3 regions of the Salinibacterium sp. UTAS2018 genome follow, and region 1 is predicted to be linked to each of the others. Evidence: predicted binding sites of a transcription regulator. Region 1 holds the regulator's gene; each other region holds the start of a gene.

The links. Region 1 encodes HrcA, which represses chaperone genes, less so after heat shock. Its sites were predicted from a motif close to TTNGCACTCGNNNNNNNCGAGTGCNAA; they were not measured.
Region 2: a site for HrcA is predicted at 1,031-1,057, ahead of groL (chaperonin GroEL). Genes of this name have one in related genera too.
Region 3: a site for HrcA is predicted at 1,362-1,388, ahead of groES (co-chaperone GroES). Genes of this name have one in related genera too.

What each region holds. Positions count from the first base shown of each region.
Region 1 covers NZ_CP035375.1:784,426-790,508, reverse strand. The annotation lists gene hemW (radical SAM family heme chaperone HemW) at 1-305, shown strand, start outside; gene ESZ53_RS03745 (DUF4870 domain-containing protein) at 320-694, opposite strand; gene ESZ53_RS03740 (DUF4870 domain-containing protein) at 787-1,155, opposite strand; gene hrcA (heat-inducible transcriptional repressor HrcA) at 1,367-2,389, shown strand; gene dnaJ (molecular chaperone DnaJ) at 2,413-3,513, shown strand; gene ESZ53_RS03725 (16S rRNA (uracil(1498)-N(3))-methyltransferase) at 3,520-4,251, shown strand; gene ESZ53_RS03720 (histidine triad nucleotide-binding protein) at 4,269-4,619, shown strand; gene ESZ53_RS03715 (PhoH family protein) at 4,609-5,658, shown strand; gene ybeY (rRNA maturation RNase YbeY) at 5,660-6,083, shown strand, end outside.
Region 2 covers NZ_CP035375.1:1,317,606-1,323,688, forward strand. The annotation lists gene groL (chaperonin GroEL) at 1-988, opposite strand, end outside; gene ESZ53_RS06255 (LytR C-terminal domain-containing protein) at 1,254-1,850, opposite strand; gene ESZ53_RS06260 (DUF3263 domain-containing protein) at 1,863-2,153, opposite strand; gene ESZ53_RS06265 (hemin ABC transporter substrate-binding protein) at 2,286-3,392, shown strand; gene ESZ53_RS06270 (HtaA domain-containing protein) at 3,400-4,236, opposite strand; gene ESZ53_RS06275 (GNAT family N-acetyltransferase) at 4,236-4,694, opposite strand; gene msrB (peptide-methionine (R)-S-oxide reductase MsrB) at 4,748-5,146, shown strand; gene ESZ53_RS06285 (DMT family transporter) at 5,143-6,083, opposite strand, start outside.
Region 3 covers NZ_CP035375.1:1,458,056-1,464,138, reverse strand. The annotation lists gene ESZ53_RS06970 (DUF4190 domain-containing protein) at 1-135, shown strand, start outside; gene ESZ53_RS06965 (class I SAM-dependent methyltransferase) at 132-1,337, opposite strand; gene groES (co-chaperone GroES) at 1,462-1,758, shown strand; gene rarD (EamA family transporter RarD) at 1,915-2,859, shown strand; gene ESZ53_RS06950 (ABC transporter substrate-binding protein) at 2,916-4,208, shown strand; gene ESZ53_RS06945 (ABC transporter substrate-binding protein) at 4,339-5,595, shown strand; gene ESZ53_RS06940 (ABC transporter substrate-binding protein) at 5,766-6,083, shown strand, end outside.

The sequences.
Region 1 (6,083 bases):
GGAACGTCAAGCACCCGGCGGCGTATGCCGACCGGATTGCTGCCGGGCACTCACCGGGAGCCGGGCGCGAGACGCTTGCTGATTCCAGCAAATATCTCGAGCATGTTCTCCTTCGCGCGCGAGTTCGCGATGGCCTAAAGACAGCGACGCTCGATGCTGAGGGTCGCACCGCCGTAGCAGGGCTGATCGCCGATGAGCTGGTAGAAGCTCCGGCCGCTTTCAGAGGCACGATAAACCTCACGCTCAAAGGGCGCCTGCTCGCGGATGCCGTAGTGCGGCGATTGCTAGCAGACGCCCCCATTTAGAGCGAAAGTTCGAGTTACTTGATGAACTCGATGGTCAGCGGGTACTTGTACGCCTGTCCATTGTTGGCAGCAACCGCTGCAATGATGCTGAAGATCAGGATGATGATCGCCACGGCAAACATGGTCAGGTAGCCGATGACTACAAGCATCAGGACCACCGAAACTGCGTAGGCGATCGCCATGGTTATTTGAAAGTTGAGTGCGGTTCGTGCGTGGGCGTTGATGAACGGCCCGCGGTCTTTGAAGACGAGGTAACCCACTAGTGCGGGAACGAAGGAAAAGAAGATTCCCCCGACGTGAATGAGTGTCGCCCAGAGCTTTTCGTCGCTCGGACTCATCGGTTGGATCGGTGCGTACGGCGAGGCGGGGGGCGGTGTGGAATCTGACATGGCTCTATTAAAGCCTTACTTGGACAAAAAAGTAGCCCCGAGAGCAGAAGCTCCCGGGGCTCACTCGCTATCGACTTTGCCGATAAGCAGAATTACTTGATGAGGCGCAGTGCGAAGGGGTAGCGGTAGTTCGTGCCGTCCTTAGCCTTGGTGAAGCCGATGATCGAGAAAATCACCGACACAATGAAGACGATCGGAAGCAAGATTCCGCCGATGACGACGGCAATCAGAATGTTCGAGATCACGTAGGCGATGGCAACGGTGATCTGGAAGTTCAGTGCTTCTTTTGCTTCGGTGTTGGTGAATGCGCCGCGGTCTTTGAAGACCAACCAGATAATCAGCGCGGGAAGGAATCCCAAGATTCCACCCAGATGAGCGAATGACGCCCACTGGTTGTCCTCAGCCGTGGTCAGTTGAGCTGCCGGCTGGGGGGCTGCGGGCTGCGGATTTGCGTCAGTCATGTGTTCGTGCCTTTCAGGTGAACGAGGGAAGTTCCCGGGTTTCATCAAAGTGCTCGGTGTCACACCTGAGCATTTCCTCAAAAGGGTAGCGCTCAAGTACAAAGACACGCTACTGGTATGACTCGCGCGGTGCAACGGCTGTGTCGTGGTGTGTCGAGTAAGATTGGCAGTCGAACGGATTGAGTGCCAATCAAGAGAGGTGGGTGGTGGAATGGTTTCCGCCCGCGGTCTTGACGTGCTTCGTGTCATCGTGCAGGACTACGTTGCTACGCGCGAGCCTGTCGGATCCAAGTCAATCGTTGAGCGACATTCCTTCGGAGTATCCGCTGCAACGATTCGCAACGACATGGTCTTACTCGAAGACGAAGAGCTCATCACGGCGCCCCACACCTCATCCGGTCGCGTCCCGACCGATAAGGGCTACCGCATGTTTGTAGACCAGTTGGCTGACTTGCGCCCCCTCACGAGCGCACAGCGCCAAGCGATTGAGTCTTTTCTGGGTCAGGCCGACGACTTGGATGACGTACTTGCGCGTTCAGTGCGCCTGCTGTCTCAGCTGACCAACAGTGTGGCCCTGGTTCAATATCCTTCGCTGGCTACGGCCCGCGTGCGGCACGTGGAACTGGTTCCGCTTTACGCGACCCGCATCATGACGGTGTTCATCACCGACTCCGGCCGGGTAGAGCAGCGTCTGATCGATGTCGTTGAGCCGCTTGACGAAGTCTTCTTGGGCGAAGTTCGCGCCAAGCTGAATTCGGCGCTGACGGGGCAATCGCTCCCGGAGGCCGCGGATCGACTAGCCAGCTTCGCTCAGATTTTTCCCGTGGAACGTCAAGCTTTTGTGGGCAAGATTGCCTCGAGCTTGGTCGAGCAAGTGTTGGCGAACCGTGCCGACAAGCTCGTACTCGCGGGTACCGCAAATCTGGCGCGAACCGAACAAGACTTCACCGGCAGCATTTTTCCTGTGCTCGAGGCAATAGAAGAGCAAGTAACGTTGTTGCGCCTCTTTGGGGAGATGGAAGTAGCAAATGGATCGGTATCCACTCGCATTGGGCGCGAGAACGCAGAATTTGGACTAGAAGAGACATCCGTTGTCACCGGAGGATATTCCTCCTCGGGCGGCGGGGTCTCCCGCGTGGGCGTGCTTGGCCCGACGCGAATGGATTACTCAAACAATATGGCGGCGGTCCGTGCGGTAGCGCGGTACCTGTCTCGACTTTTAGAAGACAACTGAGCTCGTAAGGAGCAATCGGAACTTTGGCAGATCACTATGAAGCCCTCGGCGTTGCCCGCGAAGCGACCCCGGAGGAAATCAAGAAGGCGTACCGCAAGCTCGCTCGCGAGTTGCACCCCGACGTCAACCCCAGTGCGGATGCATCGGAGCGTTTCAAGTCGGTGACTCACGCGTATGACGTACTGAGCGATCCGCAACAGCGTCAGCAATACGATATGGGCGGCAACGGCGGTTTCGGCGGCGGCGGAGGAGGATTCGGCGGTTTCGGCGACATCTTCGAGACTTTCTTCGGCGGGTCAAGCCAGACTGCCGGCCCGCGTTCACGTCGCGAGCGCGGTCAAGATGCGCTGCTGCGTATCGAGGTCAGCCTGAAAGACACGATGTTCGGTGTGACCCGCGATCTCGAGGTCAACACCGCCGAGCTGTGTGAGACGTGTGAGGGCAGCTGCTCTGCTCCCGGCAGCTCACCGGTTCGTTGCGACATTTGTCAGGGCAGTGGTCAGATTCAACGTCAAGTTCGAAGCCTTCTCGGCAACGTAATGACGTCGAGCCCGTGCGGTACCTGCCGTGGTTACGGAACCATCATTGTCAACCCCTGCGCCACGTGTGCTGGCCAGGGTCGGGTGCGGGCCCAGCGCACTCTGTCCGTTGACATCCCCGCCGGCGTTGAGACGGGACTGCGTTTGCAGATGCCCGGCCAGGGCGAAGTGGGTCCTGCTGGCGGCCCCAACGGTGACCTGTTCCTCGAGATCAAGGTGCGGCACCATGATGTCTTCAGCCGGGCCGACGACGACCTGCTTGCCACGGTCGAGGTCGAAATGATTGACGCGATTCTCGGTACTACCGTGAAACTCGATGGTCTCGATGGTGATGTCGAAGTGAACATCAAGCCGGGCACACAGAGCGGCGAAGTGCTCACGGTTCGTGATCGTGGAATCACCAGTTTGCGCGGCACTAATCGCGGCGACCTGCGGCTCGGCATCCAAGTTGTCACGCCGACGAAGCTCAGCGGTGCCGAACAGACTCTGATCAAGCAACTCGCCGCCGTGCGCAAGAGCAAGAAGCCCCACTTCGCAGAATTTCAACAGGGCTTGTTCTCCAAACTTCGGGATCGGTTCCTGTAGCTCGCTATGGCACATCTGTATATCGACGAGGAGCTTGACGACGTGGCGGTTGGCGCTTCCGTTTCGCTGGGCAATGCCGAAGCGCGGCATGCGGTCACGGTGTCGCGCCTCAAAGTCGGCGAAACAATTGCGATCGGCAACGGCGCGGGGCTGATCGTTTCGGGCCCCATCACTACGGCCGAGCACACTGAGCTCACCATTCAGGTCGTCGATGTGCAGCAATCGCTGCGGCGAACCCCCGCGGTGTTCCTGGCCCAGGCCCTTGCCAAGGCCGATCGTGACGAACTCGCGGTTCAAGTTGCCACCGAACTAGGCGTTGACGGCGTCATCCCGTGGTCGGCGGCGCGCAGCATCTCTCGCTGGCAAGGCTCGAAGGTCACTAAGGGCCGCGATCGCTGGGCGGCCATCGTTCGCGAAGCGAGCAAGCAATCGCTACGAAGCTGGATCCCTGATGTTCTCGACCTCGTGACGACGAAACAGTTGGCGGCGTTTGCCTCCACGACGCGGATGCTGGTGCTGGAGCCCACGGCGACGCAAACTCTCGCTGAACTTGAAGTAGACGATCGTGACATCGTGCTCGTCGTGGGGCCGGAAGGCGGTGTCGCAGATCACGAGCTCGAACTATTGACAGCGGCCGGAGCATCCACAATTCGATTGGGCAGTGAAGTGTTGCGCACGTCGACAGCGGGGCCCGCAGCTATAGCGGCATTGAACGTCAAGCTTGGCCGCTGGAGCTAGAGGTTTAGGCTAGAGCTATGTCCGATTCCCCTTCGATCTTCACGAAGATCATCGCCCGCGAGATTCCCGCGGATATCGTTTTCGAGTCAGACGCGGTCATTGCGTTTCGCGATATCGCGCCGCAAGCCCCCGTGCACCTGCTGGTTGTGCCTAAAACGGAGGAGTTCGCCAACGTCACCGAGCTTGCCGCCGGAAATCCCGCACTGCTGGCTGAACTCGTGTCGGTCGCCCAGAAGCTTGCCGACGAACACGCAGGCGGACAGTACAGACTGATTTTTAACACCGGTGAAAACGCCGGTCAAACCGTATTCCACGTGCACGCTCATGTGCTCGGTGGAAACCTCGAGGAAGGCACCCTTGGTCACTAGTGACTCCGAGTCCGCAGGTTCGACAGAGCGCGAGAGCGTTTCAATTGAAGTAGACGGCGTCGCCATGGTGCGTCTACTCGGCCCGCAGGATCGACTGCTCAAAGTCGTAGAAAGCAAATTTCCGAGCGTCGAAATGCACGTTCGGGGTAACGAAATTACTCTGAGTGGCGACTCGGCTTCAGTCGAATCCGCGAAAGAGCTCGTCGACGAACTGGTCACGATGGTGCGTGGCGGACATGATCTCGGCGAGATCGAGGTCGATGCTTCGGCGAAAATTTTGCGTGGTAACCAAGGCAGTCCACAGCAGTTGCTCGGTCAAACCATTCTGACGACGCGCGGCAAAGCGATCCGTCCGAAGACGCTTGGACAAGCTCAATACGTCGATGCCATGGATAACAACACCATTGTGTTTGGCATCGGTCCCGCGGGAACGGGAAAGACCTACTTAGCGATGGCGAAGGCTGTGCAGGCCCTGCAACGCAAAGAAGTAGACCGCATCATCCTGAGCCGTCCGGCAATCGAAGCGGGGGAGCGGCTTGGGTTCTTGCCCGGTTCCCTCACCGACAAAATCGACCCATATCTGCGACCTCTCTACGACGCGTTGAACGACATGATGGACCCCGAACTCGTGCCCAAGCTGCTCGCTGCCGGCACGGTGGAGGTCGCACCGCTCGCCTACATGCGCGGTCGTACACTCAACAACTCGTTCGTCGTTCTTGACGAAGCCCAGAACACCACGCCTGAGCAAATGAAGATGTTTCTGACGCGTCTTGGCTTTGATTCTCAGATGGTCATCACCGGTGATATCACCCAGGTCGACCTGCCCGAAGGGGCGAGTGGCCTCAAACTTGTCTCGAACGTGCTGCGAGACATCGACGACATCCACTTCGCCGAACTATCGAGTGCAGATGTCGTTCGTCACAGCCTGGTGGGACAAATCGTGGATGCTTACACCACCTACGATGCCGAAAAGCAGCGCGACGAATACAACCGCAAAAACCGGCCGTCCAAGCGCAGCCGCAATCACGAGAGGCCCTAACGTGTCGATTGAGATCAACAACGAATCGGCCATCGAGGTAGACGAGCACGCTTTTCAGCGACTCTGCACCTTCGCCCTCGACCAGCTTCACGTGCATCCGGATGCGGAACTCGGCATTGTCTTTGTCGACGAGGCCGCCATGGAACAGCTTCACGTGCAGTGGATGGACGAGCCCGGTCCCACCGACGTCTTGAGCTTTCCCATGGACGAGCTGCGCCCCGGGACCGAAGACCGCCAGACGCCCGCCGGCTTGCTCGGCGACATCGTCGTATGCCCCCAAGTGGCGATCGTGCAAGCCGAGGCCGCGGGTCACAGCCCTCTCGAAGAGATGCTGTTGCTGACCACTCACGGACTGCTGCACCTGCTTGGTTTCGATCACGCTGAGCCAGAAGAAGAAAAAGAAATGTTTGGCCTTCAGCGCGAAA
Region 2 (6,083 bases), 530 kb from region 1:
TCGTGGTCTCGTCCTTGGTGATAACGACCTTGCGGGCGCGACCGAGGAGTTCGAGAGTGGCGTTCTCGAGCTTGAGTCCAACTTCTTCGGAGATGACCTGTCCACCGGTGAGGATGGCGATGTCAGCGAGCTGAGCCTTGCGACGGTCACCGAAGCCGGGAGCCTTGACGGCAACCGACTTGAAGATGCCACGGATCTTGTTCACAACGAGAGTTGCAAGCGCTTCGCCGTCAACGTCTTCAGCAATGATGAGCAGCTGCTTGCCGCTCTGGATTACCTTGTCGACGATGGGGAGCAGATCCTTGATGTTCGAGATCTTGCCGTTGACGATAAGAACGTAAGGGTCTTCGAAGACCGCTTCTTGACGCTCCTGGTCGGTGACGAAGTATGCCGACAGGAATCCCTTGTCGAAGCGCATACCTTCGGTGAGCTCAAGCTCGGTGCCGAACGTGTTCGACTCCTCAACGGTGACAACACCTTCCTTGCCGACCTTGTCGATCGCTTCAGCGATAAGGGCACCGATTTCGGGGTCACCAGCAGAAATGGATGCGGTAGCCGCGATCTCTTCCTTGGTTTCGATCTCCTTGGCGCTCGCAATGAGTGCCTCAATGACCGAGTTGGTTGCCTTTTCGATACCGCGCTTGAGGCTGATGGGGTCTGCACCCGCAGCAACGTTGCGGAGGCCTTCGCGAACGAGAGCCTGAGCGAGAACAACAGAAGTTGTCGTTCCGTCTCCGGCAACGTCATCCGTCTTCTTTGCTACCTCTTTGACGAGCTCTGCACCGATCTTTTCGAACGGGTCGTCGAGCTCGATTTCTTTGGCGATGGATACGCCGTCGTTCGTGATGGTGGGAGCGCCCCACTTCTTCTCGAGAACTACGTTGCGACCTCGTGGGCCGAGCGTGACCTTTACGGCGTCAGCGAGAATGTTCAGGCCGCGCTCGAGGCCGCGACGGGCCTCTTCGTTGAAAGCAATGATCTTTGCCATGTGTGTTTCTCGTCCCTCCCGGACGTCGTACAAGCGAATAAGTTGGCACTCAGCCTATGCGAGTGCCAAGGTCAAAATTAGCACTCGACAGGGGCGAGTGCAAGACGGCACAGCGCGCTCGATAGGGGCGAGTGCAAGACGGCACAGCGCACTCGACAGGGGCGAGTGCAAGACAGCACAGCGCACCCGCTGCGGCTGCGCCCGCGTCAGCGTGGAGCGCCCGGTTGTGTGCGTGAGTGAGGTGCTTACTTCGCCTGGTCGTGCGCTATTCGGTGGGTTCTTCGGTTGCGGCTGTGGCCGGTGCGAGGTAGTCGGCGCCGATGACGATGGTGATTTCAGCCGCGGGGAATACGTCGGCTTCTACGAGGCGAATTTCTCCACGGTCGAGGGTTGCTGCGAGCCCGGCGGCGACGTCTTCGTCGGCTTCGTTGCTGTAGTAGATGTAGGTGACTTCAATGGCACGGTCGGAGGCTGGTGCGGCACTGCCGGTGGGCCAGCCTGCGGCGGTTAGTTCGTCGAGTACGGTGCTGTCCAGTTCGCTTTCAGCGGTGCCGTTGAGCACGTCGATGGTGATTTTACGTGCTGGGTCAATGGTGGTGGGGTCGGTGACCGGGGCAACGGTTGCGGTGGGTTCTGGGGTGGCGATGGTCTCTTCGGGGCTGGCGAAGAAGGGCAGCCCGAGGTCGTCATCGAGGTATTGGCTGAGGGCGAAGAGGCCGCCAAAGACGAGTACACCGGTGGCGAGTAGAGCCCAGGCGAAGCTGATCCAGCCGCGCCCGCGTCGCTTGGGGCCACGGTGCGCACCAATGCGTTCGACGTCGTCGGGCAGTTCGTCGAATCGGTCTTTGGGATAACTCGCCATTGCTTAGTCTGTCTATTCTTCGTTGTGGTGACTGGTGGTGCGCACGGTGCGCGTGCGTTTGTCTCGAGTGCGGCGCAGTCGCGAGACCAGCATGGGATCGTATCGTACGGCTGCGGGAGTGTCGATTACCGAGTTGAGCATTTGATAATAGCGCGCACTGGAGACGTGAAACTGGGAGCTGATTGCTTCTTCTTTTGCGCCGACGTGGCGGGTCCATTCGCGCTCAAAGTCGAGGATGGCGGTGTCGCGCTCAGACAGGCCGGTGGCGGGGCGTGATGCGTTTTCGTTTTCGTTTTCTGACACGGCCTACCTCCATTGTGTAGGTAAGCCTAGGGCGTGGGCCGTGTGGCTTTGTCGAGCGACTCGGCTTGGGAGCCCATTCGGCGCCGCTCGAGGTTAGGATTGCCTTAGTACCCCTTTCTTCGATTGGTTTCTATGCGCACCCGACTCCTCACTGCTGCTGTGGTGTTGTCTGGCGTTCTGCTGGCTACGAGCGGATGCTCGGCTTCACCGATTGCGCAGACTGCTGCAGTGACCGTGACCGCTGACCTCTCCTCTCCGCTGTCGTCGTTGACGGTGTTGAACGAGGCGAAGGACTACAGCGGGCTCGTGCAGGCGGCGCTTCCGACTTCCGGTATTTCCGTTCCGGATGAAGTGCCCGCGCAGTCGTTGCCGGTAACCGTCATGTCCCATGATTTGTCGGGCGATGTTCCCGTGACGGTGCTGTCGACGGATCGCGTGGTGGCCATGGATATTTCAGGGTCGATCGCGGCGACGATCGCCGGGTTGGGCTTGATCGATTCTCTCGTGGCGCGAGATATCTCGACGACGTTTGATGAGGCATCCGAATTGCCTGTAATTACGTCGAACGCTCATACCGTCAATAGCGAGGCGATTCTGGCGTTGCGCCCCGATCTTGTGCTGACAGATGGGTCGATTGGCCCGATCGACGTTGTGGTGCAGCTACGGGATGCCGGCATTCCCGTGGTGTTTGTCGACACCGAGGCGTCCGTGGATGGCGTTGCCGAGCTGGCGCGGCAAACGAGCGCTGCATTCGGCGCTCCGGCCGCTGGTGAAGCTCTGGGTTCACAATTGACTGCCGAGATCGACGCAAAGATTGCCGAAATCGCCGAAATCGTGCCCTCCGGTGAGCGTTTACGCATGATGTTCCTCTACTTGAGGGGCACCTCGGGGGTGTATTACTTGTTCGGCCAAGAGTCGGGCTCCGATGTTCTCATCGACGCTCTGGGCGGGGTGGATGTTGCGGCCGAGATTGGCCTCGAAGGTATGCGTCCGATGACAGACGAGGCGATGGTCGCGGCAAACCCCGATCTCATTTTGGTGATGACCGGCGGTCTCGAAAGCGTGGGTGGCGTGAGCGGATTGCTCGAAGCACGGCCCGCAGTGGCTCTCACCGAGGCGGGCATGAACCAACGATTCGTTGAGATGGATGACGGCGAGATCCTGAGCTTCGGCCCCCGCACCGTCACCGTGCTGGATGCGCTGGCTCGCGCAATTTACGCGCCGACTTCCGGCTCCTAAATCGCGCTCAGCTGTCGCTGCTGTCCTTCGTGGGTTCGAGCGTGCGAGCAGTCCCGCGACGACGGCTGACGAAGAAGACCACGCTGACGCCACCGACAATTACGATAACGGACGCCAACACCATGAGGTTGCGGGCCACAACCGGGTAGGTCGCGCGCGGTTCAGGCATGCACTCGGGCGTTGCGCTGAAGCTCACAGTAATCGGGTCAAATTCTTCGCCCGCTGGGTAGGTTCCGAAAGCAGCGGAGCCGGCATCGGTGAGCGTCACTGGAGCACTGTCGAGCACCGCTGTGCCGTCGTCGACCGAGATCGCTGAGACGTCAATCGTGGCGAACTTCACGTCGACCGCATCCACGGGGAGACCATCTTGAGTGGTCCCCGAAACATCGAAGATAAGGACTGCTGTCGGGGTGCTGTCAAAGACAATTTCTAGCCCACTGAGCGTGGTGTCAAGGATGCCGTCGTGCCCCGTGAAGCGAAGCGTTCCGTCGAACGCGATCGTACCTTCGCCCGCGTCGAGCTCGCCCGAGCCTGCAGCCCAACCGAAATTGGGGGTTTCGTAAGTGGCGCCGTCGCCGACAGCCCACTCGCCGTGAGCAATCGTGCCGCTGATGTACGACCGAAGCGACTCTTTGACGCCCCAGGTGATCGCGGCATCCGACACATCACACACGGCGGAGTCGGCGGCAAGGGTGGCATCGGCGGGTGCAATATTCGCGTGTGCAAGGCTCGCGCCCGCGGCATCCGGAACCGCAGCGTTGCTTGTCATCGGCGTCAGTGCGATGGCGACGGCGGTGACCACGAGCGCGGCGGGGCCGAGCAAGCAGACGTTGAGGCGGCGCATTACTGGGCGGGACGGTACATCGACTGATGCATGATGGTGGCCTCTTCGTATAGCTCGCCAAAGGATTCGAATCCGAATTTGGCGTAGAGCGGCACGATGTAGTCCTGGGCGTGCAGCATCATGGCCTGGCCGTTGTAGTCGTCGACGATGCGCTTCATGATGACCTGCGCGAGACCTTGGCCACGGCGATCATCTCTCACCACAACGCGACCGATGACGCAGTGGCCATCGAGGTATTCCGCGGTTTCGTTGTGGAGGACGCGGATGTAGGCGGCGACTCCGAGGTCGTCAGCGATCCAATAGTGACGGGTGGCATCCTCTTGATCACGGTCATCAAGTTCGGTCTCGTCGACTTTTTGCTCAACAAAAAATACGTCAGTGCGCAGTTTCATGATCGAGTAGAGCTCGGATGTTGTTAATTCGCCCCAAGACTTGGCGATCACGGAATCAATAGTCACATCCCCGAGTTTAATGTACTGAGCAGCGAAAGCTCACGAATAGAGGAGACCACATGACGTACAAGGTGACAAAGACCGAAGAGCAATGGCGCGATGAGCTCGGAATCAAGTACTCAGTGCTGCGCGAAGCCGGAACCGACCGTCCGTGGTCTGGCGCCCTTCTCGACGAGAAGCGTGCGGGCACCTACCGCTGTGGCGCCTGCAGCGCTGAGCTTTTCAAGAGCGACACCAAGTTCGATTCCGGTTCGGGATGGCCCAGCTTCTATGAAGCCATCAATCCGGATGCCGTCGAGCTTCGCGAAGACCGTTCTCTCGGAATGGTGCGCACCGAAGTTGTGTGTGCCACGTGTGGTTCACACCTCGGACATTTGTTCGACGACGCCCACCAGACTCCGACCGGTGACCGTTTCTGCTTGAACTCGAGTTCGTTGGAGTTCGACGAACAGGACTAATTCGACAGCAGAGTTTTAGGCGGTCGTTGACTCGAGAGTGACGCGATCGCCACAGCGATGAGGGTGAGCACCACACCGATTACGGTGGTCGGTGCCACCCCATCGCTGTCTGTAGGCAAAAGAATTTCGAGCGCGAGCGCCCCGATGAGTTGGCCGGCGATCGATCCGAGGGCAAAGAACAGCACACCCGTTATCGGCACCAGCACCGCTGCAACCACGATGAAGATCACACCAATCGCGCCGCCGATGTACAGCGTGGGGTCGGTCGGGAAGGTGTGCTGCCAGCCACTCGCAAAGCCGTAGGAGATCGCTGCGATCGCCAACACCGAGGTGCCGACGATGAAGTTGACGTACGTGGCCGTGAGTGGCGATCGCGTCACATGACGCACGTGACCGTTGATGGCCTGCTGCCAGCCAATCCCGAATCCGGCTGACAACGGCAAAAACACGAGCAGGAACGGCCCGTCGAGTCGCAAGTCGGCCAGGCCCGAGAAAATTACTGCCCCCACTGCGAGGGCGGATGCCGCCACCCGCAAGACCGTGACCGGTCGCTTCTGAAGGCTGCCGATTCCGACGCGGTCGATTACGGCGGAGCTGATCGTTTGACTTGCGACGACCGCCACGGTGAAGAGTGCGACGCCCAGCGCGGTGGCTGCGAGACCCTGAGTCAAGACAAAGAAAGCGCCGAACGCTCCCCCGGTGAGGTACCACCAGGGCAGTCGTCTGCTGGTTACTTCGGTGCGGAGTGTACGGAAACCAGCCCGAGCGGTGGGCACGAATGGCACGATGAGCGTGAGAATAAGTAGGCCTGAGCCGAAGGAAATTAGCGCGGCGAGAGTGGAGTCGTGAAGCTCTACAGCGAGCTCGCCGTTAATGCGACTTTGGGCTGCGACGAGGCCGCCGGCGACAATTGCGGCGAAGATTCCCGCGAGCGCAC
Region 3 (6,083 bases), 670 kb from region 1:
GCCTTCTGGCTCACCGGCCTCATTACGGGTTACGTCGCAGTCGCTCTGGGTCTTCTCACCGTGATCGGGTGGATCGTTTTCTTCGTTTTCGTATCGAGCAATAGCTTTGGTGGTTCCTACTACGACGGTTACTAAGCCGTCGTTGCTGAGGTTTCGGCAAACGTCGTTCGCTGTGCGAGCAGGGCGCGACGTTTACCTCCTACACGCGTAAGAATCAGCGTTGCACTGTTCTCGCCCTTGAGCGAGAGAGAAGTTCTGAAAGTCGCGGGGTCGATATCGACCCCGCGCTTTTTGATTTCCAGAGTCCCGATTTTACGGTTGGCCAGCTCCTTCTTGAGCGTGCGTTTATCGAGAGCAAAATCGGCCACAATCTCGAAGCAACTAGCGAACGGCGTCGGGACTGCGGCATCCGCGCTGAAGTAGGCGATGGAGGTATCGAGCATGCGACCGTTCAGCTGCCGAGCAAGATCACCGATGAGGCGGGCGCGGATGACGGAGCCGTCCGGCTCGTAAAGGTACTGTCCCAGCTCTCCCGCAGCTTCGTCTTCGCTGTCGGCGGCGGCCGTGAGCTCGGCGGTGCCGTGATCGCCGATGACGAGCGCAGCGCGACGGATGCCGGGGCGGGCCACAGCCCCGAACCAGAGTCCTAGTTCGACGACGTCGCGCCCGACCGATACCCACTGGGCTTCGGCGTCGTGGGGGATGAGGTCGCGGTCGATGCCCGGGCCGAGCTTGATGCCGGTGGGGTAGCGCTCGGCAAGGCCGAAGGCGAAGTCGAGCGACGGGGTCCAGTCGGCGGGGTTGGTGAGGCGCACGCGGGCGTCGCGTCGGGCGGGGTCAAGGTAAATGCCGTCGACGCCCGCGAGGTCAGCCGACTCGGCATCCCCGTGAACGACGTCGGCGTTGCTCCAGGGAGCGAGGTTGAAGGCGGCAATGGCGGCGGTGGTCTCATCGCGTTCGACGGCGGTGACGTTGAGTTCGAGGGCGGCAATGGCGAGCGCATCCGCGCCGATGCCGCAGCCGAGATCAGCGACCCATTTCACTCCCGCCTTCGCGAAGCGGCCGGCATGCTGAGCGGCAACAGAGAGGCGCGTTGCTTGTTCGAGCCCGGCTTCGGTGAAGAGCATCCGCTCGGCGAAGGGACCAAACTTGTTGGCAGCTTTTGCGCGAAGTTTCGATTGACTCAGAACTGCGGCAACGAGGCCGGGACTATGGCCAGCTTTGCGCAGCTCGGCGACGGTGCGCACAATTTCGTCACTCGATTGCCAGGTCGGCAACGAGTCCAAGAGGCGAAGGCCTTCGGCTGAAAGTAGCTCGCGCAATTCGCTCTGATTCATTCTCTAACCGTATCCGTATCCGAATTGGCACTCACGTTGATCGAGTGCCAACCAAGCCGTATAGTTGATCTGGCACTCCTGCACGGAGTGTGCCAGCCCAAGCACTTTTAGAAAGAGGTCAAACGTGTCGGTGTCCATTAAGCCGCTCGAGGATCGCATTGTTATCAAGCAGGTCGATGCAGAACAGACCACCGCGTCTGGGCTCGTCATTCCTGACACTGCGAAAGAGAAGCCCCAGGAGGGCGAAGTAGTCGCCGTAGGTCCCGGTCGCATTGACGACAACGGAAACCGCGTGCCGCTTGACATCGCTGTAGGCGACAAGGTCATCTACTCCAAGTACGGCGGAACCGAGGTGAAGTACGGCGGAGAAGACCTTCTCGTACTTTCGGCTCGCGACGTTCTCGCAGTAGTCGTTCGCTAACGCGATACTCATTTCTTGTCCGCCGTTCGCGGCGCGACAATTCGAAAGCCCAGAGCCTCGGCTCTGGGCTTTCGTCGTCCCCGCAGAAATGAGCGGGGCGATGACTCAGAGCTGAGGATGGCGCGGACGGTTCGTCGCCAGCCCTAGGATTTACAGGTGACTTCTCCTGCGCCCGCAACCGACCGCGTTTCTTCGAGCGGTCTCGGCTTTGCTGTCTCCGCCTATGCGCTGTGGGGCGGGCTGCCGATCGTATTCTTCCTGCTCAAGGAATCAGGCGCGATCGAGATTGTCGCGTGGCGGATTGTGCTCTCGCTGGTATTTTGCGCAATTTTGTTGGTATTCACCCGCGGGTATCGGCGCGTGCTCGCGATCATTCGCGATCGCAGAACTTTTTGGACTCTCGGCCTCGGCGGGGCGTTCGTTGTCGTCAACTGGCTCATCTATGTCTACGCGAGTCTCAACGGCCACGTCGTGGAAGCTTCGCTCGGCTATTTCACTAATCCGATCGTCACGGTGCTGCTCGGTGTTGTCATTTTGCGCGAAAGACTGCGTCCGCTCCAATGGATAGCTCTCGCGATTAGTGCGTTTGCCGTGCTGGTGCTCTCGATCAGCTACGGCAGTTTTCCCTGGATCGCTCTCGGCCTTGCGTTCAGTTTCGGTTTCTATGGCCTTGTCAAAAAGAATGTTGGACCGAAAGCGGATGCCATCGGCGGTCCGGCCGTTGAGACTGCATTCCTTGCTCCGATTGCGGTCGTCGCCTTGATCGTGCTCTCCGTCGACGGGCAGCTCACTGTGGGCACTGCCGGTGCCGGACACCTGACGTTGACGCTCTTCTTGGGCGTCGTCACTGCGACGCCACTGATTCTGTTCGCTGCCGCGGCGCGTCGGCTCCCGCTCACCTACATGGGTTTGGCGCAGTATCTTGCCCCTATCCTGCAGCTCATCGTCGGCGTTTTCATTTTTCACGAGACAATGCCGCCAGAACGCTGGTTGGGTTTCGCAATCGTGTGGCTGGCACTAGCCATTCTCACTTTTGATCTGTTCCGCCACTCGTCCCGCACGCGGCTGGGTTCTGCCGCCGAGGCTCCCGGGGCACCGTAGTATTCGTCTGAAGGCCCGCCCTCACCCGAGGAGCGCATGCCGAGGAAGGCAGGGAAATGACGAGATCTCGTTCGACTCGAGCTGTGGTCGTCGCAGCGGTGGTCGCGTGCGCCCTTGCCGCCTGCAGCGCTCCCGCACCGTCTCCGATGCCATCGCTTCCCGCAGTCGCGTCGGCCACGGCAACACCCGCCCCGCAAATCGTTCGCACGGGCGATGGCGTGCTGCGCATCGGCACGATTTTCCCCACGAGCGGCACCTTTTCCTTTTTAGCTCCCGCTCAGAAAGCGGGAGTAGCGGCTGCGGTGAAAGAGGTGAACGCTGCCGGGGGAGTGAACGGCGAGCCCGTAGAAATTGTGGCGGTCGACTCTGGCGAGGCCAAGAACACGAAGCTGGAGTCGCACTTCGCGACCCTCGTGTCGAAGGATGTCGACGTAGTGATTGGGCCGTCATCATCGGCCCTGGCGCAGCGGGTAATTCCGCTGGCCCTCGACGCACAAATTCCGGTCATATCTCCGGCCGCGACGTTCTCGAGTCTCGACGACGTTTTTGACGGCGGCTATTTTTTCCGCACTATCCCCGCGTATGACCAGCAGGCGTACGCACTCGCAGCTGCGCTCGCTGGCGGGGAGACTCCGAAGAAAGTCGCACTCGTGTATGTGGCAGACGAGCAAGGTGCGGCACTTCACGACACGGTGGTGACTGCGCTCGCCGAGTATGACAGCGAGCTTGTGGCGGATGAAGTGTTCGAAAGTTCGACAACAAAGTTCGATGAGATCGTGGCGAGCCTGAAGGGCGCTGCCCCCGATGTGGTCGTGGTTGGATCCACCTACGATTCGGAGAAAGCCACCAAAGCTGTCATCGAAAAACTCATCGGCGCTGGCTTCACCGGATCTGAGCTCTGGCTCACGTCGCTCAATACGGGGGACTATTCACAGGCGTTCAAGAATGGAACCCTTAAAGGAGTTCGTGGAGTGATTGAGGGCTACCAGCCTGCCAAGTCGTTCATCTCCACGCTCAAAGCAACAGACTCCGCTCTCTCCAGCTACCGGTATGCCGCTGAAGCCTATGACGCGACGATTCTCGCAGTGCTGGCGGCGATTGTCGCTCAGGATGACGCGGGCGCTGCGATTGCCGGTTCGCTCTATGACGTCTCAAAAAATGGCGTGAAGTGTTTGAGTTTTGCTGAGTGCCTTGATGTTCTCGCAACGACAAACGACATCGATTACGACGGGGTTTCTGGCGCGGTGAACTTCACACCGGACGGAAACGTTGAGCCCGCTTTCTGGGGTTATTACACGTATGACGGCGAGAACAAGTTCGAGTACAAGAGCGGTGGCGTGTTTGGCTAGTTCGGGTGCCTCCCGCACCGGGGTGGCTTTTCGGGGTACAGATTGGCCCTCCAGAGTTCGCTTTTTCAGGATTGACCACTACCGTAACTATGCCGCTGTCTGTATTGGGCGGTAGAGAGGAGCGACTGTGATGACATCAATTTTCGTGGGATCACCCAAGTCGCGCCGAACCCGCCGTGGGTTCGCGACAGTTGCTGGCGTACTCGCCGCTGTGCTCGTGTTGAGTGGATGCTCAGCAGAGGAGCCTGTTGAGGAGCGCCCCGCGCCCAAAGACCTCACACTGACGATCGGTGCACTTGTGCCTGAATCTGGGGCGCTCGACAAGTTTGGCCCCGCAGTGTCGGCGGCGATCGCTCTCGCGGCACAAGACGTCAATGACGCCAATGCCAAACTCGTCGTGGACGTAGAGACGAGCGACTCCGGCGACTCCAGCGACTCGACTCCCGAAGAGGCAGCAACGGAGCTGCTCGATGCCGGCGCGACGGTGATCATCGGTGGTCTCTCGAACGGCATCTCGAAAAAAGTGGTCGACATGATCACTGCTGCCGGAGTCGTGGAGATCTCACCGGCGAATGACTCTCCGGATTTCTCGAACTATGACGACAGCCAGCTGTACTGGCGCACATCCCCGTCCTGCGCGCTCGAAGGTTCCGCGCTCGGGGCCGCTATGGCAGAGCGCGTTGACGGCTCTATCGCGATTCTCTCGGAGGATGCGTTGTGCGGCCCGCTTCTTCCTCGCGCGGTCAGCGAAACTTTCTTGCGGGGTGGCGGCGAAGTCATCTACCAGGAGACTATTGATGACAAGGCCACCGGCCTCACCGACACGATTGATGCCGCGGTTGAAGCGAAGCCGGATGCGGTAGCAATTGTCGGCTCTAAGCAAGCTGAGAAGATCGCTAAGGCGTTCATCAAGGCCGGATACTCAGGAGATCAGCTGTTCTTCACCGGTCTCTCGCTTGGCGATCGCGACTCGGACTTCGCCAAGGGAGCCCTCACTGACTCGATAGTTACCCAGCCAGGGCTCGACATCGACACAATCTCGGACTTCACAGACCGTCTACTCGAAATCAACCCGAGCTTGAAGGACTTCAGCTATGCCGCCGAAAGTTACGACGCCGTAATTCTTGCGAGCCTCGCTGCGTTGGCGTCACAAGACACCTCGGGCACAGGCATCGCGAGCGCTCTTCAAGAGGTGTCCGGCGGAAGTGGTGATGGAGAGATAGCCCTCAACTTTGCGGATGCCGCGAAGATTGTGCTCGATGGCCGCACGGTAGATTACGACGGTGTTTCAGGCCCGATAACCCTCAGTGACAATGGCGACCCACAGGGCGCCATCATCGGGATTTACCAGTACGGTAGCGACAACGTGTACACCCGAATCGGCTAAGTAAAACCTGCGTTTTCCAAAAGTCTACGAATGGTAACGATTCGAAGAGCGTTACAAGGCTGTAGTACAGATGTATTGTGCAGACGTCTCGGGTGGGCATAGCTTGACAGTGTGGTGACACAGTGGTGCCACGTTTGATTCCTGAACACATTCGAAACGCAAGGAGCAACATGAGCGTATTCGCGAAGGCTACGGCCTCCCCTTCACGGTCCAAGCGGACCCTGTTGAGCGGTCTCGCAATTGTCGGTGCAAGTGCACTGGTATTGGCCGGCTGTGCAAGCACTGACGGAGAAACTTCCACAGGTTCCGAGGGTGGCGAACTGTCGCTGAAGCTCGGAACGGCACTGCCCGTAACCGGCAACCTCGCATTCCTCGGCCCGCCCGAGATCGCAGGAACCGAGTACGCAAAGTCGCAGATCAATGAAGCAGACGCCGGCATCCAGATCGAACTGGTTCAGGGCGACTCGGGCGACACCGACAACAAGGCA